2 regions of the Cellulosimicrobium sp. NPDC057862 genome follow, and region 2 is predicted to be linked to the other one. Evidence: riboswitches for the same ligand, from Rfam matches in the RefSeq annotation. Region 2 holds a riboswitch; the other holds the start of a gene.
The links. A riboswitch is a leader RNA that binds a small molecule or an ion and turns the genes downstream of it on or off. The one in region 2 is predicted to bind S-adenosylmethionine.
Positions count from the first base shown of each region.

Region 1: another riboswitch for S-adenosylmethionine. It lies ahead of ACFVN3_RS02090 (methylenetetrahydrofolate reductase); the one in region 2 lies ahead of ACFVN3_RS04605 (NADPH-dependent FMN reductase).

Region 1 is NZ_JBHVMH010000001.1:493,148-507,176, forward strand. Features, by position in the region: gene ACFVN3_RS02060 (ABC transporter substrate-binding protein) at 1-148, opposite strand, end outside; gene ACFVN3_RS02065 (sensor histidine kinase) at 233-1,426, shown strand; gene ACFVN3_RS02070 (LytR/AlgR family response regulator transcription factor) at 1,540-2,337, shown strand; gene ACFVN3_RS02075 (heavy metal transporter) at 2,451-2,897, shown strand; gene ACFVN3_RS02080 (cation acetate symporter) at 2,894-4,417, shown strand; gene ACFVN3_RS02085 (hypothetical protein) at 4,487-4,750, opposite strand; SAM riboswitch class I at 4,888-4,990, shown strand; gene ACFVN3_RS02090 (methylenetetrahydrofolate reductase) at 5,085-6,149, shown strand; gene metE (5-methyltetrahydropteroyltriglutamate--homocysteine S-methyltransferase) at 6,182-8,665, shown strand; gene ACFVN3_RS02100 (hypothetical protein) at 8,746-8,979, opposite strand; gene ACFVN3_RS02105 (DUF2630 family protein) at 9,000-9,248, opposite strand; gene ACFVN3_RS02110 (VOC family protein) at 9,338-9,736, shown strand; gene atpC (ATP synthase F1 subunit epsilon) at 9,740-10,054, opposite strand; gene ACFVN3_RS02120 (FBP domain-containing protein) at 10,741-11,247, shown strand; gene ACFVN3_RS02125 (MMPL family transporter) at 11,260-13,545, opposite strand; gene ACFVN3_RS02130 (family 16 glycoside hydrolase) at 13,825-14,029, opposite strand, start outside.
Region 2 is NZ_JBHVMH010000002.1:423,634-437,662, forward strand. Features, by position in the region: gene ACFVN3_RS04560 (sterol carrier family protein) at 1-273, opposite strand, end outside; gene ACFVN3_RS04565 (RNB domain-containing ribonuclease) at 304-1,887, opposite strand; gene ACFVN3_RS04570 (ABC transporter ATP-binding protein) at 2,104-2,988, opposite strand; gene ACFVN3_RS04575 (ABC transporter ATP-binding protein) at 2,985-3,914, opposite strand; gene ACFVN3_RS04580 (ABC transporter permease) at 3,911-5,083, opposite strand; gene ACFVN3_RS04585 (ABC transporter permease) at 5,076-6,074, opposite strand; gene ACFVN3_RS04590 (ABC transporter substrate-binding protein) at 6,121-7,803, opposite strand; gene ACFVN3_RS04595 (copper homeostasis protein CutC) at 8,074-8,871, opposite strand; gene gdhA (NADP-specific glutamate dehydrogenase) at 8,954-10,291, opposite strand; SAM riboswitch class IV at 10,484-10,617, shown strand; gene ACFVN3_RS04605 (NADPH-dependent FMN reductase) at 10,638-11,237, shown strand; gene ACFVN3_RS04610 (flavin reductase family protein) at 11,234-11,806, shown strand; gene ACFVN3_RS04615 (hypothetical protein) at 11,904-12,308, opposite strand; gene ACFVN3_RS04620 (hypothetical protein) at 12,480-12,989, shown strand; gene ACFVN3_RS04625 (LLM class flavin-dependent oxidoreductase) at 12,963-14,029, opposite strand, start outside.

The DNA of each region.
Region 1 (14,029 bases), on a different contig from region 2:
CGGCGGTGGCGTCCACCGTCGCGGTCGGTGCGGGCTCCGTCGGCCCCGACGAGCAGGCGGTGAGCAGGGCGGAGGCGAGCACGAACGCACCCGCGAGGGCGCCGCGGCGCGCGCGGAGGCTGGACGAGGCGGTCCGGGAGATCGGCACAGGGTTCCTTCACCACGAGTAGGTTTGCCTCACCTTATCTGCCGCCCGGGCGGGGGACGACGTGACGCTGGTTACGATCGCTGCATGTCCGGGCCCGTGTTCGCCGGCGCCGTCGCCGGTCTCGTCGTGGGCGCGCTGCTCACCCTCGGGCTCGTGCTCGCCTGGCGGCTCGCGCGCGGGTCGCGCGAGCTCGGGAGCGACTCGGACCGCGCCACGTTCCGCACCCTCCACCTCGCGTCGCGCGCCGCGACGCACCTGCGGGGCGGGCTCGACGGCGACGACGTCGGCCGTGCGGCCCGCTCGCTGCGCCAGCTCCTCGGCGCGGACGCGCTCGCGGTGGTCACCGCCGAGGGCGCGGTCGCGCTCGACGGCAGCACGACCCTCGAGCCCGACGCGCGCCGGGTCGCCGAGCGCGTGCTCGCCACCGGTCGGCGGCACGTCGAGAGCGGGGCCACCGGGCACGAGGGTGGCGACGTCGCGGACGCCGTCGGGGCCCCGGTCGTCGCGGGCGGTCGCGTCGCGGGCGTCGTCGTCGCGTTCGCCGGCACGGTCCGCCCCCCGCTCGTGCGCGCGACGGGCGAGGTCGCGCAGTGGTGCTCCGCGCAGCTCGAGCTCGGCGAGCTGGAGGCGTCGCGCACCGCGCTCGCGCAGGCCGAGCTGCGCGCGCTGCGCGCCCAGATCAGCCCGCACTTCGTCTACAACGCGCTCGGCGCCATCGCGTCGTTCATCAGCACCGACCCGGAACGGGCGCGCGACCTCGTGCTCGACTTCGCCGACTTCACGCGCTACTCGTTCCGGGGCCGCGGCGACTTCACCACCCTCGCGGACGAGCTGCGCTCCATCCACTCGTACGTCGAGCTCGAGCGCGCCCGGTTCGGCGAGCGCCTCGCCGTGACCCTCCAGATCGCACCCGAGTCGCTGACGACCGTGATCCCGTTCCTGTCGGTGCAGCCGCTCGTCGAGAACGCGGTCCGGCACGGCCTGGAGCCCCGGGAGCGCGGCGGGACGATCGTCATCACCGCGCGCGACGAGGGCACCCAGACGGAGATCACCGTCGAGGACGACGGCGTCGGCATGGACCCGGCCGTCGTGCGCGAGCTCCTCACGTCCCGCGGGAGCGAGCACGTGGGGCTGCGCAACGTCGACCGGCGTGTGCGCCAGCTCTACGGCGACGACCACGCGCTCGACATCGAGACCGCGCCCGGCTCGGGCACGCTCGTGCGCCTGCGCGTGCCGCGGTCCCAGCCGCTGCACGAGACGGAGGTGAGCGTGCCGTGACCGGTACCGACCCGACACCAGACCCTGCCCGGGGGCGGACGTCTGCCTCGCCGAGCGCGCCGACGAGCCCCGGCGCCGGGGCGGAGGAGGACCCGGCCGGCGTCGGGCTCGACGTGCTCGTCGCCGACGACGAGCGCCCCGTGCTCGACGAGCTCGTCGCCCTGCTGCGCCGCGACCCGCGCGTGCGGACCGTGCTCGGGGTCGCGACCGGCTCGGAAGCGCTACGCGAGCTCTCCTCGCGCACGGTCGACGCGGCGTTCCTCGACATCCACATGCCCGGACTGACCGGCCTCGACCTCGCCCGCGCGCTCTCGCGCTTCGCCGACCGGCCCGCCGTCGTGTTCGTCACCGCCGACGAGGCCCGCGCGCTCGAGGCGTTCGACGTCGAGGCGGTCGACTACGTGCTCAAGCCCGTGCGCCGCGAGCGCCTGACGCGCGCCGTCGACCGGGTCGTGGAGCGCGTCGCGGACCGCGCGGGCCGCGCCGGCGGGGCCGCGCCGGACGCCGGGTCGACGCCCGCGAGCGCCGCTCCCCCGGCCGTGGGGTCCGGCGCGGGGCCCGAGGTGCCGGAGGACGAGACGCTCGTCGTGACGGTCGGGACGACGACGCGCCTCGTCCGCCGCAGCGCGGTGCGGTGGGTGCAGGCGCAGGGCGACTACTCGCGGCTCGTGACGGACACCGAGCAGTTCCTCGTGCGCGAGCCGTTGTCCGACCTGGAGGAGCGGTGGGCCTCGGCCGGGTTCCTGCGCGTCCACCGGTCGTACCTCGTGGACCGGGCCGCCGTGACCGCGGCGCGGTTCGGCGGGGCGCAGCCCGCGCTCGTCGTCGCGGGCCACGAGGTCCCCGTGAGCCGCCGCATGGTCCCGGCGGTGCGCGAGGCGCTGCTCGGCCCGCACCGGGGACCGTCGTGACCGGCCCGGACCCGTCCCGGTACGGCGACGGACGCGCTCCCGACCGAGAGCCGCACCCCGAGGTGCAACCCCCGGCCCGGGGTGCAGCATCCGGCGGTCGTCGACCCGATCGCGTGCGCGTCCGGTCGACCGATCCCCTGCCCGTCGCAGGACCCGCGCCCGGCGTCCCGGCGGGCGGACCGCCGTCGGGCACGTCCACGACCACCCCGCGGCGCCCCGACGAGCCGGACGACGACGTGGCCCACTACACGCGCGGCCTCGTCCGGGCGCAGCTCCGGCTCGGGCTCGCGTGCGTGGTCTCGTTCCTCGCCGTCGTCGCGCTGCTCACGGTGACGATGAGCGCGGTGCCCGCGCTGGACGCCGTGGTGATCCTCGGCGTCCCGCTCCCCTGGCTCGTGCACGCGTACGGCTTCTACCCCGTGATCGTCGCGTTCGCGGTCGTGTTCGCCGTCGCGGCGGCGCGCAACGAGCGCCGGTACCGCGCCCTCGCCGAGGGATCGTCCGGGCCCGCGGAGGCCGGCCCGGACGAGGCAGTCCCCCACGAGGCGGACGCCCCGTGAGCGCGCTGCCCCTCGTCGCGATCGTGCTGCTGCTGCTCGCGACCGGCCTCATCGGGTTCTACGGCCTGCGCATCTCGCGCACCACGAGCGACTTCTTCGTCGCGTCGCGCACGGTGCGCCCGGTGTGGAACGCGTCGGCGATCAGCGGCGAGTACCTGTCCGCGGGCACGTTCCTCGGCCTCTCGGGGCTCGTGCTGCTCTCCGGCGCCGAGGCGTTCTGGTTCCCCGTCGGGTACGCGGCGGGCTACCTGCTCGTCCTGCTGTTCGTCGCCGGCCCGCTGCGCCGCAGCGGCGCGTACACGATCCCCGACTTCGTCCACGCCCGCCTCGACTCCGTCGTCGCGCGCCGCGTCACGAGCGTCCTCGTGCTCGTCATCGGGTGGCTCTACGTGGTGCCGCAGCTCCACGGCGCGGCGCTCGTGATCACGAGCATCGCGCCCGTCCCGCCGTGGGTCGGGTCGGTGGGGATCGCGGTCGTCGTGAGCGCGGTCGTCGCGGCAGGCGGCATGCGCTCCATCACGTTCGTCCAGGCGTTCCAGTTCTGGGTCAAGCTCACGGCGCTCGCGCTACCTCTCGTGTTCGTGCTCATGGCGCTGGGCGGCGCGTTCGAGCCGGGTGGCGCCACCGTCACCTTCGACCCTGCGGCGGTCTTCCCGCACGACGCCGGACCCGGCGGCCTCGACGCGTACGCGACCGTGTCGCTCCTGCTCGCGCTGCTGCTCGGCACGACCGGCCTGCCGCACGTCCTCGTGCGCTTCTACACCTCGCCCGACGGCGGCTCGGCCCGCCGCACGACCGTCGTCGTGCTCGTGATGATCAGCGTGTTCTACATGGTGTCCAGCACGCTCGGGCTCGTCGCCCGGGTCGTCGCGCCCGACCTCGCGGCGCCCGGCGTCGCCGACACCGTCGTCCTCACGCTCCCGACCCGCCTCGTGCCCGGGCTCGGCGGCGAGCTGCTCGCGGCCCTCGTCGTCGCCGGCGCGTTCGCGGCGTTCCTCGGCACGTCGTCGGGGCTGGTCGTGGCGCTCGCGGGCGTCGTGAGCCAGGACCTGTTCGGCGGGACCGTGCGGTCGTTCCGGTGGTCGGCGGTCGCGTGCACGCTCATCCCGCTCGCGTTCGCGCTCGTCACCATCCCGCAGGGCCTCGTGACGAGCGTCGGGACGGTGTTCGTGTTCGCCGCCTCCGCGCTGTCGCCGGTGATCCTGCTCGGCGTGTGGTGGCGCGGCCTCACCGCGCGCGGCGCCGTGGCGGGGATGGTCGTGGGGTCCGTCCTGTGCGCGACGGCGCTGCTCGCCTCGTCCGCGCTCGTCGCCGCGGGGTACGGGGCCGGCACGTCGGGCACGACGGCGGAGGGCGTCGCCGGCGTCGTGCGCGCCCTGCTCGCCCAGCCCGCGGCCTGGACCATCCCGCTCGCGACGGCGACGGTCGTCGTCGTGTCGCTGCTCGACCGGCACGGCCCGCCGCTGCGCACCGACCGGTTCCTGCGGCGCCTGCACGTGCCGGAGCTCCGGCGCCGTTGACGACGGTGTGAAGCCTGCAATCTGTAGCGTAGAAAGCGTGAGACCTGTAGCGCAGGAGCCCTGACCTGGTCAGATCCAGCGCGCGCCGATCTCGTCGTGGAGCTGCTGCGTCTTCTGCACGCGGAGCACGCCGTCCTCGACCGCGGCCTCCAGCCCGACCTCCCGCGCGATGGCGACGATCGCGTCGCGCTGCTCCGGGTGGTCGTCGGCGTCGCCGCCGTCCCACAGCTCGAGCCACCGGTCGGTGGGGTCGTCGCTGCCGCAGTCGGCCCACACCCGGCAGATCCGGTCGAGCTCGTCCTGGGTCATGGGGCGGGTCGGGGTGGCGTACACGGCGGGCTCCTGTGCTCGGCGTCGGTCAGAGAGTCGCGACTCACCCTAGGGGGCGGCAGGCGAGATCAGCCGTGCGTCCGGACATCTCATCTGGCGGTCACCCTCGACCGCATGCCGGATGGGCCGTAGGATCGTGGCAACCATCCAGAGCGGTCGAGAGTCCTGGCTCGACGACACCGCAGCAACCCGCCGACGGAAGCCTCCCGAGGACAAAGGTGCTAACGCCAGGGTCGATGGAGCGACTAATGGTCTCAGAGGCATCCTTCGCGCACCGTCCGGGCAGCCCGTGCCCGACGGCGGTCGCGCACGCACGCACCGCGGTCGGAGCGACGTCGTGAGCGTCGCCGACGCCGTCGGGCAGGCCCACGGCGGGGCGGCACGGCCGACGGTCTCGTTCGAGCTCATGCCCCCGCGCCGCCCGGACGCGGCGCCCAAGTTCTGGGAGACGGCGCGCCGCCTCGTCGCGACGCACCCCGACTTCGTGTCCGTCACGTACGGGGCGGCGGGCACCGACCGCGCGACCGCGCGCCAGGTCGTCGGTCGTCTGCTCCAGGGCACGCCCGTGCTGCCGATCGCGCACCTCACGTGCGTCGGTGCGTCGCGCGAGGACGTCGAGGAGGTCATCAACGACTTCCTCGACGAGGGCGTGCGGAGCTTCCTCGCGCTGCGGGGCGACCCGCCGCGCGACCAGCCGGACTGGCAGCCCGCGCCCGACGGCGTGCGGTCGTCGACCGAGCTCGTCGCGCTGCTCCGCGAGGTCGAGGCGTCGCGCTGCGCGTCCGACCCGGCGGCCGCCCTGCGTGGCGCCGCGCGCCCGCTGACGATCGCCGTCGCGACGTTCTGCGACGGCAACCCCGCCGCCGGCACCACGCGGAGCCAGGAGGTGCGCCGCCTGTGGCAGAAGCAGCAGGCCGGCGCGAGCTTCGCGATCACGCAGCTCTTCTACGACGCGTCGTCGTACACCGACTTCGTCGCCGAGGCCCGCGCGGCCGGCGTGACGATCCCCATCCTCGCGGGGCTGCTGCCCACGACGGAGCCCGCGCGGCTCCGCCGCGTCGAGGAGCTCACGGGCGTGCGCGCGCCCCAGCACCTGCTGGACGCGCTCGACGCCCTGCCCGACCCGGAGGCGCAGCACGCCTACGGGATCGCGTACACCGTGGACCTCGCGCAGCGCGTCCTCGACGCGGGCACGCCCGGTCTGCACGTGTACACGTTCAACAAGCACCGCGCCGCTCTTGACCTGCTCGAGGGTGTCCACCTCGGCGGCGGGTCGCGCGGGACCGGGGGCAGCGCCAGCGCTGCCGCCGCCCCGCTCGTCCCGGACCTGGCCAGCGGGCCGTGGGTCACCGGCACCTCCCTGCCCACGACGAGCGCCGCCACGCACGGCACGCCCGTCTGACCGGTCCTCCGGACCAGCAAGAGGTTTCGATCATGGCCACTTCCGTACCCTCCCCTACCCAGAATCACGTCGGTTTCCCCGCCGGCACCGTGCTCGGCTACCCGCGCATCGGGCGCCGCCGCGAGCTCAAGAAGGCCGTCGAGGCGTTCTGGGCCGGCAAGACGTCGGCCGAGGAGCTCGAGGCCACGGCCCGCGAGCTGCGCCTCACGACCGTGCGTCGGCTCGTGGACCTCGGCCTCGGCGCCGACGATGCCTCGGTCCCCGGCTCGTTCTCCTTCTACGACCAGGTGCTCGACGTCGCCGCCTCCCTCGGGGCCGTCCCGGCGCGGTTCGCGTCGCTCACCGACGACGCGGGCCGCCTCGACCTCGCGGGCTACTTCACCGTGGCGCGCGGTCACGGTGACGACGCCCCGCTCGAGATGACCAAGTGGTTCGACACGAACTATCACTACCTCGTCCCCGAGATCGGCCCGGACACCCCGATCCGGTTCGTCGACGACCGCGTCGTGCGCGAGTTCGTCGAGGCGAAGGAGGCCGGCGTCGTGACGCGGCCCGTCGTCGTCGGGCCGGTGACGTTCCTCGCGCTCTCCAAGGCGGCTGACGACGCCCCCGCGGGCTACTCGCCGCTCGACCGGCTCGACGACGTCGTCGCCGCCTACGCCGACCTGCTCCGCGCGCTCGCTGCGGCCGGCGCGCCGTGGGTGCAGCTCGACGAGCCGATCCTCGTCACCGACCCTGCGAACGCCGAGGAGCTCACCGAAGCGGTCGAAAGGGCATACCGCGCGCTCGCGACGGATCTCCGATCCGTGCCGAACCCGGGGTCTTCGCCGGACTCGGTGCCGAACCCGGCCGCAACCCCGGGTTCGGCACAGGGCCAGCGGCCCGCGATCCTCGTCGCCGCCCCGTACGGCCGGCTCGAGACATCGCCCGGTCCCGACGGCTCGTACCACGACTTCCTGGCGGTGCTCGCGAGCACCGCCGTCGAGGCGATCGCGCTCGACGGCGTCGCGGCCGACCTTCCCGACGGTCTGCCCCTCGGGCTCGACGCGAAGACCCTCGTCCTCGGCGTGATCGACGGACACAACGTGTGGCGGGCCGACCTGGCCGCGAAGCTCGACCTTGTCGAGGCGTACCGGCCCGGGACGGGTCTCGGCGCAGTCGCCGTCGGCACGTCGACGTCGCTGCTGCACGTGCCGCACGACGTCGAGGACGAGACGTTCGCGGAGCCCGGCACGGCGACCGGCACGACGCTCGACCCGCGCCTGCGCGACTGGCTCGCGTTCGCGGACCAGAAGGTCGGCGAGGTCTCGACGCTCGCCCGCGCGCTCACCGAGGGTCGCGACGCCGTCGCGACGGAGATCGAGGCGTCCCGCGCGGCGGTGGCGTCGCGCGCGGAGGCGAGCGGCGTCGTCGTGCCCGCGGTGCGCGAGCGCGCGGCCGCGCTGACCGACGCGGACTTCGCCCGCGGCGACTACGCGGAGCGCGCGGCCGCGCAGCAGGAGCGCCTGGACCTGCCGCCGCTGCCGACGACGACCATCGGGTCGTTCCCGCAGACGCCGGAGATCCGCCGCGCCCGCGCGCAGTGGACCAGGGGCGACCTCTCCGACGCGGACTACACGGTCGCGATGCGCGAGGAGATCGCGCGCGTCGTCGCGCTCCAGGAGGAGCTGGGCCTCGACGTGCTCGTGCACGGCGAGCCCGAGCGCAACGACATGGTGCAGTACTTCGCGGAGCACCTCGACGGGTTCGCGGTCACCGCGAACGGCTGGGTGCAGTCGTACGGGTCGCGCTGCGTGCGCCCGCCGATCCTGTGGGGCGACGTCACGCGCCCGGAGCCCATCACGGTCGAGTGGTCGTCGTACACGGCGTCGCTCACCGAGAAGCCCGTCAAGGGCATGCTCACCGGGCCGGTGACGATCCTCGCGTGGTCGTTCGTGCGCGACGACCAGCCGCTCGGCGACACCGCGAACCAGGTGGGCCTCGCGCTGCGCGACGAGATCGCGGACCTGGAAGCCGCGGGCATCGGGATCGTGCAGGTCGACGAGCCCGCGCTGCGCGAGCTCCTGCCGCTGCGCAAGGCCGACCAGCCCGCGTACCTCGACTGGTCGGTCGGGTCGTTCCGGCTCGCGACGTCAGGAGTCGAGGCGGCGACGCAGATCCACACGCACCTGTGCTACTCGGAGTTCGGCGAGGTCATCGGCGCGATCGACGGTCTCGACGCCGACGTGACGTCGGTCGAGGCGGCGCGCTCGCGCATGGAGATCGTGCCGGAGCTGCGCGACGCCGGGTACGCGCGCGGCATCGGGCCGGGCGTCTACGACATCCACAGCCCGCGCGTCCCCTCCACGGAGGAGGTCACGGAGCTGCTGGAGCTCGCCGTGAAGTCGATCGACCCGACGGTCGTGTGGGTCAACCCCGACTGCGGTCTCAAGACCCGCCGTTACGAGGAGACCGTGCCGTCGCTCGAGCACCTCGTCGCGGCAGCAAGGGCGGTCCGCGCGACCCTGGCGAAGTAGTGCCACAGTCCGCGAGGTAGTACCGGGGTCCTGACCCCGGTACTACCTCGCGTGACCGGAGTACTACCTCGGCGGGTGGGTCAGCGCTCCGCGGCGCCCGACATCGGGAGCGCGAACGCGAGCGTCGAGGCGGCGAGGCCGCCGACGAAGAGCCACACGCCGCCGTCCACGCCCGACATGCCCGAGCCCATGAGCACGAGCCCGCCCACGAACAGCGCGAAGGCGACGACGAACCGGGCGACCGCGCCCGCGCGGTCCGCGACGTCGCGCCCCTCGGTGCCGGTGGGGATCTGCTGCGTGTCCTGCGTGCTCACAAGGGCTCCTTCGGTGCGGGTCAGTCCAGGTACCCCTCCACGGTACCGGGGTCGCGCACGGTCGCGGCATCCGGGTCGCTCCCGAACTCGCGGGCCGCGTCGCGCTGGCGCAGCAGGTCCCAGCACTGGTCGAGCTCGACCTCGATCGCGCGGAGCCGCTCGTGCTCCCGGCCCCCGGTGATCTCCCCCTGCGCGAACTGTTCGCGGAGCTCGCGCTCCTGCGCCACGAGGTCGCTGATCGTCCTGCGGATGCCGCCGTCGGTCGCCATGCGTCCACGGTATGCCCGACGGCGCACGCGCGCCCGGGAGGCCAGGCGTCGGGCGGGGGGACGCCGGCGGCACGGCCTAGGCTCGCCGCATGACGACGACGATCGGCCGCACCGTCCTGCTGTGCCACGACCTCGACGCGAGCGCCGCGTTCTGGGCGGGCGGGTTCGGGTTCGGGACGCTGTTCCGCGGCGAGACGGACGGCTTCCCGCTGCTGCACGTCGGACCGGGTCGGGTCGACGAGCCCGGGCTGTGGCTCGTCCCGCTCCCCGCGGGCGGTGCGCCCCTCGTGCGCCACGGTCTGCCGAACCTCGTGCTCTACGTCGACGACCTCGATGCGACCCTCGCCCGGCTGGCCGGCGTGGGGGTCGAGCCGTTCGTCGGCCCCGACGCCGACGCCGAGTCCGGGGACCGGTTCGCGCACGTCCACGACCCTGACGGGCACCGGATCGTCGTCGTGCAGCTCGGTCCGGTGCCCGACCCCGCGTAGGGACTAGCGGGCCTGCACCCAGGTCGCGTCGTCGGCGAGGATCGTCACCTCGTCGTCGTCGACCACGACGAAGCCGCCGCCGATGCGCAGCTCCGCCGTCGGGCGGTCGGGCGTGCGCAGCCGCACGCGCCCGGCCTTCAAGGTCGCCGCGACGGGCTGGTGCCGCGCGAGGATCCCGAGGGTGCCGGACACCGACGGGACCGTGACGCTGCGTGCCGGGCCCGACCAGAACACCCCGGACGGCACCACCACCTCGACGGACACCAGGCGCTCCTCCACGGGAGCGGCGGTCTCGGACGGCGACGGCGCGACGGGCACGGAGGATCCTCCTCGACGACGGGTGGCGGAGCCTCCGAGTCTCGCGCCCGGCAGAGCCCGGACCCGTCGCCTTTCGTCCCTTTCCGGGCGCCGGAGGTCACCGGGCACGCCGTACGCCGAGCCCGGGGTCGCTCCCCACGCGGAGCGCACCCTGGGGAGGAACCCCGGGTTCGGCGGCCGGACGTCGCCGCGCGAGCGGAATCACGTTGACGACGGCGGGGGGCGAGGCGCACCATCGAGGGTGACGGTTGCCGAGGGCAGCCGTTCGTCGTGCCGGACGGGCACGACCACGGATCAGGTCGCGCCGGACGGCGCACCGCACGGGACGAGGAGACGCGGATGCACGGCACCGCAGGCTGCGAGGTGGCCATGGCGGCCTGCTCGGGCGCCCTCCCCTCCCGCACCGTCACCCGCTGAGATCCTCGGCCGGACGCCGACCTCGGCGCCCCGCCCCGTTGACTGCTGCGTCTCTGTCGTCATGTCGCGTTGCTGACGACGGGCACCCCGCGCTCAGCAGGGTCTTGGCGACGGCGGTCGCGGGCCTGCCGTCATCCCCACCTTCCCCGCCTCGGCCGAGCGGCGCCGTCGTGCGCCATGGCGACCCTGTGTCGTCGTGAGCCGACCGCCTGCGCCGCGGCACGCCGTCGGGCAGGGTGGGACCGTACCGACACGGAAGCCCTGAACCCATGATTCCCCTGACCGAGAAGCAGATCCGCGCGTCGTTCGTCAACGCCTCCAAGCGCGAGGCCGCGCAGGCGACCCTCCCCGAGCTCGACGCGCTCGACTGGGACCGCCTCGACTACCTCGGGTGGCGCGACCGCAAGGCGCCGCTGCTCGCGTACGCCGTCGTCGTGGTCGACGGCGAGCCGCGCGGCGTCCTGCTGCGCTCCACCGACGCCAAGACGGGCGGCATGCGCAAGCGCGCCGTCTGCGCGTGGTGCGAGGACGTCGTCGTGACGGACGACGTGAGCCTCTACGTCGCGCGGCGCGCCGGCGCCGCCGGGCGCCGCGGCAACACCGTCGGCACCCTCATCTGCACGCAGTTCCTGTGCTCGCAGAACGTGCGCCGTGCCCCGACCCGCACCGAGATCGGCGACGACGAGTCGGTGCGCGAGCTGTTCGTCGAGCTCCGCGTCGACGGCCTCCGCGAGCGCTCCGCCCGCTTCGTCACCGAGGTCATGCGCGACGTCTGACCGACGGCGGTTCTACCTCGGCGGAGCGGAAGGTGAGGCGGAAGACGAGGGCGAGGGCGGAGCGGGGGTGTGACGGCTCGCGGCGGGTCTGGCGGGAGCCGCGAGGGACGAGCGGCGGATGGAAGACCCGTCGCGCCCCCGCGGAGCCTTCGCCCGGACGGAACCGTCGGAACCTTCCCGCCACCACGGCCACCAGTTCCAGCGACCGAGGAGCGTCATGGTCGCGGGGAGCAGGAGCCCGCGCACCACGGTCACGTCGAGCAGCACGGCGACGGCCATGCCGACGCCGACCTCCTTCATCGCGACGAGCTCGCCCGCCGCGAAGCCGAGGAACACGATGCCGATGGCGACGGCCGCCGTCGTGACGACCGGGCCGGTCGCGGTGATGCCGCGGAGCACGGCCCGGTCGTTCGCGGCGCGTGGGTCCTCGCCGGGCGTGCGGGCGCGCCACTCCTCGGCCGTGCGCGCGAGGAGGAACACCTCGTAGTCGGTCGACAGGCCGAACACGAGCATGCCGATGAGCAGCGGCGTCGTGACGTCGAGCGCGCCCCACGGCTCGAACCCGAGCAGCGAGGCGCCGACGCCGTGCTGGAACACCGAGACGAGCACGCCGAGCGTCGCGACGAGCGTGAGCAGGTTGAGCACGAGCGCCTTGAGCGGCACGACGAGCGAGCCCGTGAGCAGGAAGAGGAGCGCGAACGTCGCGAGCACGACGACGCCCGCGGCGAGCGGGAGGCGCTGCGCGAGGTGCTCCTGGGTGTCGACCACCTCGGCGGCCGGGCCGGCGACGTGCACGTCGAGGCCGGCGGTGTCGATCGCGCGGATCGCGCGCAGCAGGTCCTGGGCCTCGGCGGCGGTCGCGTCGCCGCCCTCGCCGACGTCGGGCGTGACGTCGACGACGAGGACCTCGGGCGGGTAGTCGGTGTCCTGCATCGCGTCCTCGACGCCGGGCAGGGCCGCGACCTGGTCGAGGTAGGCGGAGGCGGTCTCGTCACCGCGGGGTGCCTCGACGAGCACCGTGATCGGGGTGACGCCGAGGTCGGCGAAGCGCGAGGTGGACGCGTCGGCGGCGAGGCGCGCCTCGGCGTCGGCGGCCAGGGAGTGGACCTCGGAGCTGCCGAGCGTCATCGAGCCGAGCGGCGCGGCGAGCGCGAGGAGGAGGGCCGTCGCGCCGAGCGTGACGAGCACGGCGTGCCGCTGGGCGGTGCGGGCGAGGCGACCGAGCGTCCCGGCGCCGCCGCGCCCGGTCCACGGGTGGGACCAGGTGCGGGCGCCGGGGGCGGGGATGGCGCGGTGCCAGGACGCGACGAGCGCGGGCACGAGCGTGAGCCCCGCGGCGGTCGCGACGAGCACGACGATCGCGCCTCCGACGGCCATGCCGGAGAGCAGCGAGTCGCCGAGCAGGAGCAGGCCGGTCAGTGCGATCGCGACGGCGAGCCCCGACGCGAGCACGGCGCGCCCGGCGGTCGCGAGGGTGCGCCCGACGAGCTCGTCGAGGGGGAGGCCCGGGTTCTCGGCGCGCTCCTCGCGGAAGCGCGCCAGGACGAGCAGGGAGTAGTCGACCGTGAGCCCGAGGCCGAGCAGCGTCACGACGTTCACGGCGAACTCGTTGACGGGGACGATCCCCAGCAGCCCGCTGAGCACGAGCAGCGCGACCGCGATCGCGGCGAGCGCGGACAGCAGCGGCACCAGGCCGGCGCGCAGGCCGCCGAGGACGACGACGAGCACGACGAGCAGCACGACGATCGCGGCGCCCTCCCCCACGGCGGCATCGGTGATCGCCTGGTCGACGAACGCCTCCTCGGCGAGCAGGGCGCCGCCGACGAGCACCTCGGGGGTGTCGATGGTGTGGAGCGCGTCGGCGACCTGGTGCGCGAGCGCCAGCGCCTCGTCGTCGGACAGCGCGGGGTCGAGCTCGACGATGACGAGGGAGCCCTGGCCGTCGTCGGCGATGAGGCCGCCGCCGGTGTAGGCGTCGAACAGCTCGACGACGCCGGGCATCGCGCGGATGCCGTGCATCACCTCGCTGGCCTGGGTGATCAGCTCCGTGGAGAAGTAGTCGCGCCCGGACAGGACGGCGACGACGGTCTCGCCCTCGGGCTTGAGCTCGTCGAGGCGCTCGGCCGCGAGGGCGGAGGCGCTGCCGGGCGGTGCGGGCTCGACGTCGGTCGTCTTGTCGAAGACGGCTCCGCCGAGCACCGCGCCGAGGACGAGGAGGACGGCCCAGACGCCGAGGACGACGGCGCGACGGCGCGCGGCGAACCGTCCGGTCCGGTGCAGGAGGCGTCCGAGCGCCATGGGCTGTCCTCCTCGTCGAGGAACGTCGTGCGGGAGTCGTGCGAGAGGTCGTGCACGGGGGGTCGTGCGAGGCCCCGCGGGGAGCGAGGCGTGAGGTGAGCACCCTACGCGAGGGTGGGAGCGCCGTCGGACCACGCTCCGCCCGTGCGAAGGGCGCCTCGGGTTTCACTGAGGTGGAGAAAGGGGTGAGACGGGACGGGCGGGGACGGCTCGTGCTGCCGCCCCCGCCCGGTCCGTCCCGGGGCGGACGGCTCACGCCGCCCGCCCCGGGGTCTCACGTCAGCCGCAGCTCGCGGCCTCGTAGGCGACGTCCGCCTGGAACGTCAGGTCGCCGCCCGTCGCCGCCACCTGGGCGGTGCCCGCCTCGACCGAGGCCGAGCGCGTCGCGAACGACTGGTACGCGGAGGCACCCGGCTGGACGCCGGTCACCGTCTTCGTCCCGAACGGCGTCGTCAGCGTGATGTCGGCCGGCACCGTGTCGTCG
Region 2 (14,029 bases):
GAGCGCGCCGGTCACGAGGCCGAGCCAGGTCTGCGGGTCCGTCTCCACGACGTTGGGCGGCGTCCCGCGGGTGTGCCGGGGACCCTCGACCGCCTGCACGGCGCCCGCGGGCGGCACGCGCACCTCCACGGTGTGCCCGGGCGCGACGTCCGCGAGCTCCTCGAGCGTGAACCGCACCGCGGTCGTCACGGCCTTGCGGTCGCCGGGGTCGTCGCGCCACGCCGCCAGGGCGAGGCGGCCGGCGGCCGGGTCGGTACGTCGTCGGGCAGGCACGAGGACCAGCCTAGGTCGCCCCGCCCACCCTCAGCCGACGGTGAACCGGACGCGGCGCCCCGCCACCGACGCCTCGCGCAGCGTCGCCCGGACGGGGTCGCCGAGCGGGAGGTCGGTGCCCTCGGCGCCCTCGACCGGCGCGCGGACCGCGGGGTCGGTGAGCACGACCTGGCCGCGCCGCGCGCCGGACGCGTCGCCGCCCTCCCGCTCGAGGCGCCGACCGCGCTCGCGGTCGTCCTCGACGTCGACGACGACGCCGTCGAACTCCTCGCCCTCGCGGCCGCTGAGCAGCGCCGCCTCGACGACGTCCACGATCGCGCGCTCGTACGACCCCGCGCGCTGGCCCGTCCGCGCCATCGTGCGCGGCAGGCCGGGCAGCGCGTCGCGCACCCAGCGCGGCACCTCCTCGCCCGCGCACAGCGCGAGGCACACCTCCGTGCCGTAGCGGTCCACGAGCCGCCGCAGCGGTGCCGTGACGTGCGCGTACTCGGCACCGATCGCGGCGTGCGCGGCGTCGTCGGGCACGCCGGGCTCCTGCCCCGTCCCCCCGAACGCCTCGTACGACGCGCCGCGGAAGAGCGACGTCGCCTCGTTGAGGAAGGCCGCGTGGCGCGGGACGCGCGAGTCGAGGGTCGGCACGAGGTCCGCGTACGCCGTCTCGCGCGGCCAGTCGATGCCGAGGGCGCGCGCGGTGCGGCGCAGGCGCGCGAGGTCGCGCGGGTCGGCCTCGGGCAGCGCGCGGAAGACGCCGACGCCGCCCGCCCGCATGAGGCGCGCCGCCGCGATCCCCGTGAGCAGCGAGATCTGGGCGTTCCACCCCTCCGCCGGGAGGGTGGACCGGAACTCGAGGCCGAACGTGCCGTCGTCGAGCGGGACGATCTCCTGCTCGGGGACCTCGAGGGACACTCCCCCACGCTCGCGCTCGCGCGCGCGCCGCAGCTCGCCGACCTCCCGGAGCAGGAGGAGCGCGGCGCCGCCCGCGTCCTCGGACCCGCCGCCGTCGATCGCGGTCTGGGCCTCGTCGTAGGTGAGTCGCCGCGTCGACCGCACGACGGCGCGGCGGACCGTCGCGTCGAGGATCTCGCCCCGCGCGTCGAGCACGACGCGCCACGCCGCCGCCGGGCGCTCCTGGTCCGGCAGGAGGCTCGCCGCCCCCTCGGAGAGCACCGCGGGGTGGAGCGGGGTGCGGCCGTCGGGCGCGTAGAGGGTCGTCCCGCGCTCGTGCACCTCGGCGTCGATCGCCCCGCCCGGCGCGACGAACGCGCCGACGTCCGCGATGGCGTAGTGCACGACGAACGCCGCACCCGCAGGACCTGCCAGGTCGTCCCCGGCGCGCTCGAGGTGGAGCGCCTGGTCGAGGTCCATCGACCCGGGCGGGTCGATCGTCACGAACGGGACGTCACGCAGGTCGACGCGGCCCTCGCCGAGGACGGCGCCACCGTCGCGGACGACGGCCTCCGCCTCGGCGAGCACCGCGGCGGGGAACGAGTCCGGGACCTCCATCTCGCGGCGCAGCGCCGCGAGCGCGCCGGCCACGGTCGCGGCCGGGTCCACGGAGGGCGTCGGCGCAGGGGACTCGGCGGGGCGCACCAGGCGCAGATGACGGGTGGGCACGAGCCCGACCCTACCCATCCGCCGCCCGGCCGTCTCCCGCCCGATCGTCTCCCGGTCGTCACCACTCCGGGTCGGGACGACGGCGCGCACGGAAGAGCGCGCGGGCCAGGGCCTCCGACAGACCTGGCCCGCGCGACGGGTACGCGCCACCACCGACGCGTACGACGGGAGGCAGCACCCGCCGCCCGGATCGAGCGGGCGACGGGTGCGCCGGTCTCACATGCCGCGCGTGCCGAACCGGTCGCGGTCGGCACCGGCGCCCGACCCCGCCGCGGCCGCGGCGAGCTCGCGGCGCACCTCCTCGCGCAGCTTCCCGTGGTTCTGCGGCTCGGGCGCCGCGCCGAGGAGCAGCTTGGTGTAGTCGTGCTGCGGGTCCAGGATCACCTGGTCCGACGGCCCGCGCTCCACGACGTTCCCGCGGAACATCACGAGGATCTCGTCGCTGAAGTGCCGCGCGGTCGCGAGGTCGTGCGTGATGTAGAGGACCCCGAGGTTCTCCTCCCGCTGGAGCCGGGCCAGCAGGTTGAGCACCCCGAGCCGGATCGACACGTCGAGCATCGACACCGGCTCGTCCGCCACGAGGAAGCGCGCACCCGGCGCGAGCGCGCGGGCGATCGCGACGCGCTGGCGCTGCCCGCCCGACATCTCGTGCGGCTGCTTGGCCGCGAACACGGGCGCCGGGGTGAGGTTCACGCGCTCGAGGAGCTCGTGGACCCGCGCGTCGATCGCCTGGCGCCCGCGGGCGACCCTGTGCAGGCGCAGCGGCCGCTCGAGGTGGTGGCCCACCGTGTGGAACGGGTTGAGCGACGCGAACGGGTCCTGGAACACCATCTGCACGTCGTGCCGGTAGGCGTCCAGACCACGGCCGCGGGTCGCGGACGGCTTGCCGTCGAGCAGGATCTCGCCCGACGTCGGCGTCTCGAGCTGGGCGATCATGCGCGCCACCGTCGACTTGCCCGAGCCGGACTCGCCGACGACCGCGATCGTCTTGCCGGGCTCCAGCGTGAACGACACGTCCTTCACCGCGCGCAGCCGCGTGCGGCGCAGCCCCTTGCGGATCGAGAAGTCCTTGACCAGGTTGCGGACCTCGAGGGTGCTCATGCGTGCGGTCCTTCCTGGCTCTCGCCGGTGCCCTCGCCCGTGCGGACGAACGAGCCGCGGTCGCCGGTGAGGCTCGGGAACGAGCCGAGGAGTCGGCGCGTGTACGGGTGCTGGGCGCCCTCGAAGATCGACTCCGCCGTGTCGATCTCGACGATCTCGCCGCGGAGCATCACGGCGATGCGGTCGCTGATCTCCAGCAGGAGCGGGAGGTCGTGCGTGATGAACACGACGGCGAACCCGAGCTGCTCGCGCAGCCGCATGATCTCGCGCAGGATCCCACGCTGGACGACGACGTCGAGCGCCGTCGTCGGCTCGTCCATGATCATGACCTGCGGGTTGAGCGCGAGCGCCATCGCGATCATGACGCGCTGGCGCATGCCGCCCGACAGCTCGTGCGCGTAGCTGTCGAGGCGCAGCGGGTCGACGCCCACGAGCTCGAGGAGCTCCGCGGACCGGGTCGCCCGGTCCTTGCGCGACGTCCCGGGCCGGTGGGTCTTGAGGACGTCCCCGAGCTGGTCGCGCACGCTGATGACCGGGTTGAGCGAGTTCATCGCGCCCTGGAACACCATCGAGACCTTGTCCCAACGGAACGCGCGCAGGGCGTCGCCCGAGAGCGCGACGACGTCGACGTCGCCGCCGTCCTGGTCGTGGAACGTCACCGTCCCGGACGTGAGGAGCGCGGGGGGCTTGAGGAGGCGGTTGATCCCGTACGCGAGCGTCGTCTTGCCGCAGCCCGACTCGCCCGCGAGCCCGAGGATCTCGCCCCGGTGCAGCGTGAGCGACACGTCCTTGACGGCGTGGACGACCGGCTCGACCTCGTAGTCGATCGAGACGTGCCGCGCGGTGAGCACCGGCTCCTTGCCGACGAGGTAGGCGGCGTGGCGCTCGCTGGTCAGCGGCCCGGCGGCCGTGGTCGTGGCGGTCATGCGCCCACCGTCTCCTTCGCGTCGTCGGTGTCGGTGTCGGTGTCCGTTCCGTCACGGTCGGTGCCGTCGGCGTCGGGGGCGTCCGACCCCGCGCCGTCGGGGTCCGCGTCCGCGGCGAGGCCGGCCTTGCGGGCCTTGCGCACGCTCTTGACCGCGGCCGGGCCCAGACGCAACCGGGGGTTGATGATCTCGTCCAGGCTGAAGTTGATGAGCGCGAGCCCGCAGCCGAAGAGCGCGATGAGCAGCCCCGGCGGGACGAACCACCACCACATGCCGAGGCTCAGCGCGTTGTTGGCGCTCGCCTGGTTGAGGATCGTGCCCCACGTGATCGAGCCCGACGGTCCGAGCCCGAGGAACGACAGCCCCGCCTCGGCGAGGATCGCGAGGAGCACCGCGCCGAGGAACTGCGCCGTGAGGAGCGGCAGGAGGTTGGGGAAGATCTCCACGAGGATGATCCGCGGCGTCTTCTCGCCCGCCACGCGCGCCGCGGACACGTAGTCGCGCGCACGCAGCGACTTCGCCTGCATGCGGAGCACGATCGCCGCACCGGGCCAGGCCGTGAGCCCCAGGATCACCGCGACGATGATCAGGGACCGTGTCTGGAGGTAGGCCGAGATGACGATGATCAGCGGCAGGCCCGGGATGACGAGCATGATGTTCGTGACGAGCGAGAGGGCCTCGTCGGTGAACCGCCCCCGGTAGCCCGCGACGATGCCGAACACGATCGAGAGCACGAGCGCGATCCCGCCGGCGATGAGACCCACCATCAGGGAGCCCTGACCGCCGTACGCGACCTGGGCGAAGATGTCGTTCCCGATGTGGTTGGTGCCGAGCAGGTGCTCGGCGCTCGGCGGCAGGAACCGCGCGTTCGCCGTGGACCGCGGGTCCTGGGTGAAGAACGGCGCGACGAACGTGAACAGCAGGATGCCGACCACGAGGACGATCCCGGCGGTGAGCTTGCCGGACCGGCGCGGGAGCATCGCGCGCAGGCCACGGCGGGCGGGCGCGGCAGGGGCGTCCTGGTCGAGCGCCGCGGGGACGTCGCGGACGTCGGGGACGATCCCCTCGGTCGTCGTCGCCGGCGCGAGGCCGTCGACCACGACCGTGGCGGCGGGGGCCGCGTCGGCGGCGGGGGTCACGAGCTCCGTGTCGCGGGTGTTGTCAGACATTGGCGCGCGCCCTCGGGTCGATGAATCCGTAGATGATGTCCATGAGGAAGTTCGCCGCGAGCACGGCGAGCGTGATCACGAGGAACGTGCCCTGCATGAGCGCGAAGTCGCTCGCCTGGACCGCGTTGAACAGGAGCTTGCCCAGGCCCGGGTAGCTGAAGACCTGCTCCATGACGACCGACCCGGCCACGACGAACCCCAGCGCGACACCGAACCCGGCGAACGACGGGAGCGCGGCGTTGCGGGTCGCGTAGGTGATCGCCACCCGCATGCGGCGCAGGCCCTTGGCCTCGGCCGTCGTGACGTAGTCCTCGGACAGCGTGGACACCATCATGTTGCGCATCCCGAGCAGCCAGCCGCCCACCGACGAGAGCACGATCGTCAGCGCGGGCAGGAACCCGTGGTAGATCACGCTGCCCACGAACGCCCACGACCACTCGGGTCCGTTGTCGAAGCCGAAGATGTCGTAGCTGCCGATCCGCGGGAACCACCCGGTCGAGACCGAGAAGACCGAGACGAGGATGAGGGCGAGCCAGAAGTAGGGCACCGCCTGGAGGAGCGTGGACGCGGGGATGATGCTGTCCACCCACGTGCCGCGCTTCCAGCCGGCCCACGCCCCCAGCCCGACACCCAGGACGAACGAGATGATCGTCGCGAGTCCCACGAGCCCGACCGTCCAGGGGAGGGCCTGGCCGATCAGCTCGGTGACGGGCTGGGGGTAGTACGTGATGGAGATCCCGAGATCTCCCTGGAACAGACGCCCCCAGTAGTCCACGTACTGGTCCCACAGGGAGGCGTCGCCGTCCGCGCCGAAGAGGAGGTCGATGCTGTTCTGCATCTGGGGCGTCAGCTCGCCGCCCTTGCGCAGGAACTTGTCGATGAAGATCTGCTTGGGGTCACCAGGCATGAGCTTCGGGATGAGGAAGTTCAGCGAGACCGCTGCCCAGAGGGTGATCACGTAGAACGTGATCCGTCGTGCGTAGTACCTCATGATGCGTGTTCCTCGTTCCCCGGTCCTCCTCCTCGGCGCGTTCGCATCAGCTCGTCGGCTCGAGCTTCGAGAGCACGACGCCCAGCGAGACCGTGCTCCACGACGGCGGGAAGGCGTAGAGGTCGTCCTCGGTCGGCCAGCCCGTGAAGTCCTTCGTGTCCATGAACGTCTGCGAGGCGTTCACGACCACCGGGATGTAGGGCAGGTCGCGGACGATCTCCTCCTGGATGACCGCGTACTGCTCCTGCTTCGCGGCCTCGTCGTTCGTCGAGGCGGCCGCCTCGACCGCGGCGTCGACCTTCGGGTTGGTGTAGCGCACGTAGTTGAAGAGGCCGGACTCCATGACCTCGCCGACCGGGCGCGTGTAGTCCGTCGTCATCCACTGGCGGTAGATGCTGAACGGGTCGTCGAGCGAAGGGCCCGTGATGCCACCGACCATGAGCTGGTAGGTGCCCGCGACGCGCGCGTCCGACATCTCCTGCTGCGTGACCTTGTTGTGGACGATCGAGATGCCGGCGGCCTTCGCCTGCTCGACGAGCAGGTCACCGACGGCGTTGTAGTCGTTCCAGCCGTCGACCGTGACGAGGGTCAGCTCGACCTTCTGGCCGTCCTTCTCGTAGATGCCGTCCGCGCCCTGGGTGTAGCCGGCGTCCTCGAGGACCTTCGACGCCGCCGCGGCGTCGGCCGTCTGCGGGCTCTCCGCCTCGACGTCGGGCGAGATCCAGCGGTCGTCACGGCCGAGCAGCGCGAACGTCGGGGACGCCTCCGCGGCGAGACCGGCGAACGCCTTCTCGTTGATCTCGGTACGGTCCATCGCGAGGTTGATCGCCTGGCGCACCGCGACGTCGGTCTGCGGGCCGGTGCAGCCGAGGTCGACCGACACGCACGTGTAGATCGTCGTCGGGTCCTGCGGCGTGTTGATCATGCTCAGGCGGCCGTCCGCGGTGATGCGGTCGGGGTCCGCGACGAACATCGCGGTCCAGTCGACCTTGCCGGTGGTCATGAGGTCCTCGGCGCTCTGGTTCGCGTCGATGCCGAGGTAGCGGACCTTCTTGACCCGGGGCGCGCCGTCCCAGTAGTCCTCGTTCGCGACGACCGTGTAGGCCGCCTCCGTGACCGCGTCGGCCTTGAACGGACCCGTACCGACCGGGTTCTCGTTCGCGAACGTCACCAGGTCGTCGACCTCGGACCAGATGTGCTCCGGCACGACGAGCGACGTGCCGAGGAGCTGGACCTCGGACGTGAACTGCGGGGAGTCGAACGTCCACGTGACGGTGTACGGGTCGACGGCCTCGACCGAGATCACGAAGTCGCGCTGGGCGGCCTCGTTGGTCTGCGAGAAGACCACGTCGTCGGCGTCGAAGTCCTCGCCGTCGGTCCACTTGACGCCCTCGCGGAGCTTCACCGTGAGCTCGGTGCCGTCCTCCGACCACTCGAACGACTCGCCGAGGCGCGGCTCCGGAGGGCCGGCCTGCGCCTTGTTGTAGTAGAAGAGCGGCTCGTAGATCGCGCCGTTGGCCGCGTGCAGCGGGTTCGGCGAGTACGGGTTGAAGTTCGCGACGATCGGCGTCTGCGTCCCCGCCCACACGTTGAGCGTGCGGCCCCCGCTCGCGCCCTCGTCGCCGTCACCGTTGCTGCCGCCACCGGAGCAGCCCGCGGCCAGGAGAGTCACGCCGGTCACGAGCGCAACCGCCGTGAGCAGGCGCTTGCGCGCCGTGCTTCGAATCATCATCGGTCCTTTCGCATGGACGACGCGTCCTCGCGTCGTTCGTCGTGGCGCCCTGGGGCGTGTGGCAGGAACACTAACTAATCGATCCCGGGTCGCCGACGAATACGACAGGAAAGTTACCTAACTGAGACATGGCCGGCTGCGGCGCTGCTCGGGAAGGGCGACGGCCGGCCCCCGCGTGGCAGGGACCGGCCGGTCGGGCGACGTCGGGACGCGGCGTCGTGAGCGCGTCACGAGCGCACGGGACGCCCGCGAGCGAAGAGCGCGACGCTACGGCGCGGCGCGGAGCGCCGCGCTCGCCGCCGCGGCGACCTCGGGGTCCGTGACCTCGTAGCCGGCGTCCCCACCACCCCCGGGACCGGCGTCGTCCACGACGACGCGCTTCGCGGAGAGGTGCACGGCGTCCACGCCGGCGGCCACGAGCGCGCCGACGTCCCGGGGCTGCACTCCCCCACCGGCCATGACCTGGACGCGGCCGCCCAGGGCTCCGCGGGCGTGCGCCGACATGGCGCGCAGGCGCTCGACGCCGTCGATGCTGCGGGCGGCGCCGCCCGACGTGAGCACGCGCACCACGCCCGCGCCGGCGAGCGCGTCGAGGGCCGCGAGCGGGTCCGCGACGACGTCGACCGCGCGGTGGAACGTCACCTCGCGGCCGTCGGCCGCCTCGACGAGGGCGCGCACAGCGGCGACGTCCACGACGCCGTCCGGGGTCAGGGCGCCCACCACGACGCCCGCCGCACCGGCCGCGACCGCGGCCCGGACGTCGCGGACCTGCACGTCGAGGTCGGCTGCCGAGAGGACGAACCCTCCCGGGCGCGGGCGCACGAGGACGTGCACCTCGACGGCAGGACCGCCGGCGGCGGTCTCGGCGGCGGCCACGACGGCCGCCTCCACGAGGCCGGCGCTCGGCGTGAGCCCGCCCGTCGCGCCCAGGCCGACGCACAGCTCGACCCGCCGCGCGCCCACGGAGGCGGCCACCCGGACGCCCTCCGGGTCCTGCACCGCGAGCTCGAGCACGACGTCGCGGCCCGCGTGCACGGCAGGGCCCTCGGGGTCGGTGGTCGTCACTGCGCTCTCCCGTCGTCCGGTCCGACGACCGTCACGTCGCGCGGCGTGCGCGACGGCGGCCGTCGGCCAGGGTAGACGACGGTCAGATGACGCCGAGCGCGAGGATCGCGTCGGCGACCTTGGTGAAGCCCGCGACGTTGGCCCCGAGCACGTAGTTGCCGGGCGCGCCGTACTCGTCGGCCGTCTCGACGCACCGGTCGTGGATGCCCGCCATGATCTGCGCGAGCCGCTCCTCCGTGTACTCGAACGACCACGAGTCGCGCGACGCGTTCTGCTGCATCTCGAGCGCCGAGGTGGCGACGCCGCCGGCGTTCGCGGCCTTGCCGGGCGCGAACAGCACGCCCGCCTCCTGGAGGAGCGCGACGGCGGAGGGCGTCGTCGGCATGTTGGCACCCTCGGCGACCGCGACGACGCCGTTCGCGACGAGCTGCTTGGCCGCACCCTCGTCGAGCTCGTTCTGCGTCGCGCACGGCAGCGCGACGTCGCACGGCACGTCCCAGATGGAGCCGTCGGTGACGACGCGCGCGCCCGGGCGACGGGCCGCGTAGTCGGCGACGCGGCCGCGCTCGACCTCCTTGACCTGGCGCAGCAGGTCGAGGTCGACGCCCGCCTCGTCGACGACGTAGCCGGAGGAGTCGGAGAAGGCGACGACGTTCGCGCCGAGCTGCTGGGCCTTGGCGGTCGCGTAGGTCGCGACGTTGCCCGAGCCCGAGACCACGACGCGCCGGCCGTCGAGCTCCTGCCCGCGCGTCTCGAGCATGTTCTGCGCGAAGAGCACGGTGCCGTACCCCGTCGCCTCGGTGCGCACGAGCGAGCCGCCCCACGAGATCCCCTTGCCCGTGAGGACGCCGGACTCGTAGCGGTTGGTGATCCGCTTGTACTGGCCGAACAGGTAGCCGATCTCCCGGCCGCCCACGCCGATGTCACCGGCCGGGACGTCGGTGTTCTCGCCGATGTGCCGGTACAGCTCGGTCATGAACGACTGGCAGAACCGCATGACCTCGCCGTCGGAGCGGCCGCGGGGGTCGAAGTCCGACCCGCCCTTGCCGCCGCCGATCGGCATGCCGGTGAGCGAGTTCTTGAAGATCTGCTCGAAGCCGAGGAACTTGACGATCCCGAGGTAGACCGACGGGTGGAACCGCAGGCCGCCCTTGTACGGGCCGAGCGCCGAGTTGAACTCGACCCGGAAGCCGCGGTTGATCTGCACGCGGCCCGCGTCGTCCACCCACGGGACCCGGAAGATGATCTGGCGCTCGGGCTCGCACACGCGCTCGAGGACTGCCGCCTCGACGTAGCGCGGGTGCTTGCGCAGCACCGGGCCGAGCGAGTCGAAGACCTCGCGCACGGCCTGGTGGAACTCGGCCTCGCCGGGGTTGCGACGCAGGACCTCGTCGTAGACGGACTGCAGTCGGCTGTCCATGGGTACTCCTCGTCTGGGCGGAAACTCCTGCTGACGGTACGCCTGTGCCAGAAGTTCCCGTACCGCCGTCTCACTCCCTGCGCACCCGGAGACGCCGCGCAGGTCCCCCACGGACGACACAACCGTCCACCCACTGAGAAACCCGATCGATCTGGTGCGGTTTTCGTGGAGCCGTTGCTATACCCGACCCCAGGTCACGAGCACCAGCGCCAAGCCCCGGCTCGCTGGTCGGCAACCCCCTGTCACGGCGGGGTGCTCCGGGAGATGACCAGGCCGCGCGCGACCGGCCCCGCACCCGCGGGACGGCCGCGCGGCAAGCGTGATCGACGACTACTGCGAGGTACACATGACACACCGCTCCCTCCCCCCGACGGTCCTCGCCGTCTCCGGCAACCCGCGCCCCGGATCGCGGACGCTCGGTGCCGCCGAGACCGTGGCGCACCGCGTCGCGGCCCTCCTCGGGGCGACCGACGTCTCGACGATCGACCTCGCGGCGGTCGCCACCGAGATCCTCGGCCCCGAGCGCCCCGCGGCGGACGCCGCGCGCGACCGGCTCGCCGCGGCGACCGTCGCCGTCGTGGCGACCCCGGTCTACAAGGCGTCGTACACCGGTCTCCTCAAGGCGTTCCTCGACCTGTACGGCCCGGACGGGCTCGCGAGCGTCGTCGTCGTGCCGCTCGTCGTGTCGGGCAACCCCGCCCACGCGCTCGTCGGCGAGGTGCACCTGCGGCCCGTGCTCGTCGAGCTCGGCGCCGTCGTCCCGACCCGCTCCCTCACCGTCACCGAGCCGCAGCTCGCGGACCTGGGCCCGGTCGTGGACGCGTGGCTCGCCCGCGAGGGCGACGCGCTCCGCCGCGCCGCGACGCCGCTCCCCGGGGTGGACGACGGCGACCCGCAGCCCGCCGACCAGGCCGTCACCGACGCGTTCGCGGGGGCGGCCCGATGACCGCCGAGCTCACCCACCTGGAGGCTCTCCTGGCCGAGCAGGACGAGCCGCAGCTCTCCCCCGACGAGTACAAGTCCGTGTTCCGCGGCCACCCCGCCGGGGTCGCCGTGGTCGCGCTCGAGCACGACGGCCGCCTCGTGGGGTTCACCGCGACGTCGGTCATCTCCGTCTCGGCCGCGCCCCCGCTGCTCGCGTTCTCGCTCGCGTCGACGTCGTCGTCGTGGCCCGCGGTCTCCGCCGCGCGGACGCTCACGGTGAGCTTCCTCGCCGACCACCAGGACGACGTCTCGGCACGCTTCGCCACGAGCGGCATCGACCGGTTCGCCGACGGCGGCTGGTCCCGTCTCGACACCGGCGAGCCCGTGGTCGACGGCGCGCTCTCCTGGGTCCGGGGCCGCGTCGTCCAGCGCACGCCCGTCGGCGACTCCTACCTGGTCTCGCTGCGGGCGCTCGCGTCGAGCGTCGGCACGGGCGCCGGCCCGCGGCGCCACGAGGCGGCCGGCACGCCGTCGCCCCTCGTCTACCACGACCGCACCTACCACCGGATCGGGGACCACTCGGCGCTCTGACCGCACCCGGCGGGCACCACGGGCGAGGGGCCCGCCGGCGGACGTACCGCCGTCGGGCCCCTCGTCCGTCCCGTGCCGCCCCTCACGGGTGGACCGGTCACCAGCTCCAGCCGCGCGCGCTCAGCTCGAGCTCCTCACGGAACCGCTCGTCGTCGCCCGTGCGGAAGCCCGCCCGCAGCGGCGCGTCCTCGACCGAGAGGCCCGTGAGCCGGCACGCTTCGCGCAGCAGGGCGTCGTAGGCGCCCTGGACCGCGAGGTAGTGGTGGGCGCGGGCGTAGACGTCCGGGTCCGCCTCGATCCGCCGCATCTCCGCCGCGAGCTCGCTCAGCCGCACCTGGAGCGCGAGCGTCGCGAGCGGGTCGGGGGGCGCCGGGCGGCGACGCAGCAGGTGCGGCCGGCTGGTCGTCCGGTGGCTCGGGGGCCGGCCGGCGCGGCGCAGCACCCACCACGCGGCGGCGACCGTGCACGCCGTCGCGCACCAGACCATCAGCAGCCACGACATCGGAGCCGACCTCTGCGCGGGGAGACCCACCGGACCTCTTCAGTCTAGGTCCGCGGGACGCCGCGGGCCATGGGTCGCGGTCACCATCCCCCGGGCGGCAGCGCCGCCGTACGATGCCGACGACGGCAGCGGCGCACGACGGCAGCGCACCACGACGATGGGGGCCCGCGCATGGCGGCAGCACGACGGTTGCGGACGATCGCGTTCCGCGGCCAGCTCTGGGCCGCTCTCGTGCTCCCGCTGTGCCTCGTGGCGGGAGCCCTCGCCGCGGGGGGCGGGCTGCTCGTGGCGGGGTTCGTCGTCGCGGCGATACCCGTCGCGGGCCTGCTCGCCCTCGCCCCCGTGCTGGGGACGTGGGTCGGGCGCATGCGGACCGCCGACGACGTCCCGCTCCCCTACGCCGTCGTGACCGTGGCCCTGTGGGTCGCGGCGCTCCCCGTCGGCTTCCTCCTGGCCGCCGCCCAGCCGGTGCCGGTGGACGTCCCCGTGCCCCCGGGGCACGTCGTCGCGGAGGCCGCGAGCGCCGTCGTCGGCCCGGCGGTCCTGCTGCTCTGGGTCGCCCAGCTCGTCCTGGCGCTCGTCGGCGTCCGGGCGCGCCGTCCGGGCGCTCCCGTCGGCGTCGCGCGGGTCTCGCCGACGGGGCCGGGAACCGGCTCAGAACGGCACGGCATGGGTGCGTGACGCGGCGCCACCGGTGCGTGCGGCGGGAGCGGTAAGACCGCGCGCGTCGAGCAGCGGGCGGACGCCCTCCGCGAACCAGTACGCCTCCTCGAGGTGGGGGTAGCCGGACAGGACGAGCTCGTCAAAACCGGCCGCGCGATACTCCTCGATCAGGTCGGCGACCTCCTCGTGGCTCCCGACGAGCGCCGTCCCGGCGCCGCCGCGCACGAGCCCGACGCCTGCCCACAGCCCGGGGTGGATCTCGAGGTCCCGTGCGCGCCGCGTGGCCGCGAGGTCACCGCCGCCGTGGAGCGCGACCATGCGCTGCTGCCCGACCGACCCGGACGAGCCGAGGAGCTGCTGGGCGCCCGCGATCTGCTCGGGCGTGAGGTCGTCGAGGAACCGCTGCGCGACGTCCCACGCGTCGGCCGACCGGTCGCGCGTGATGACGTGCAGGCGCACCCCGAAGCGGATCGTGCGACCCTGCGCGGCGGCGAGCTCGCGCACGCGCTCGATCTTCTCGCGCGCCTGCGCGGGCGGCTCGCCCCACGTGAGGTAGACGTCGGCCTGGGCGGCCGCGACGGGCAGCGCGGCCTCCGACGATCCGCCGAAGAAGATCTCGGGGCGCGGGTCGGGCGGCGCGGACGTCCGGGCGTCGGCGATCCGGTAGTGCGTGCCCTCGTACGCGAGCGGCGCCTCGTCCCACACGCCCCGCACGACCTCGAGGAACTCGCGCGTGCGGTCGTAGCGCTCGTCGTGCTCGAGCCAGTCGCCGAACCGGCGCATCTCGTTCTCGTCGCCACCCGTGACGACGTTGAGGAGCAGCCGCCCACCGGACAGGCGCTGGAACGTCGCGGCCATCTGCGCCGCGAGCGTCGGCGAGACGAGGCCGGGGCGGAACGCGACGAGGAACTTCAGCCGCTCCGTGCTGCGGATCAGCGCGGACGTGACGAGCCACGCGTCCTCGCACCACGTGCCCGTCGGTGTGAGCACGCCCTCGTAGCCGAGGCGGTCGGCAGCGACCGCGACCTGCTCCAGGTAGTCGAGCGACGGCGCGCGGA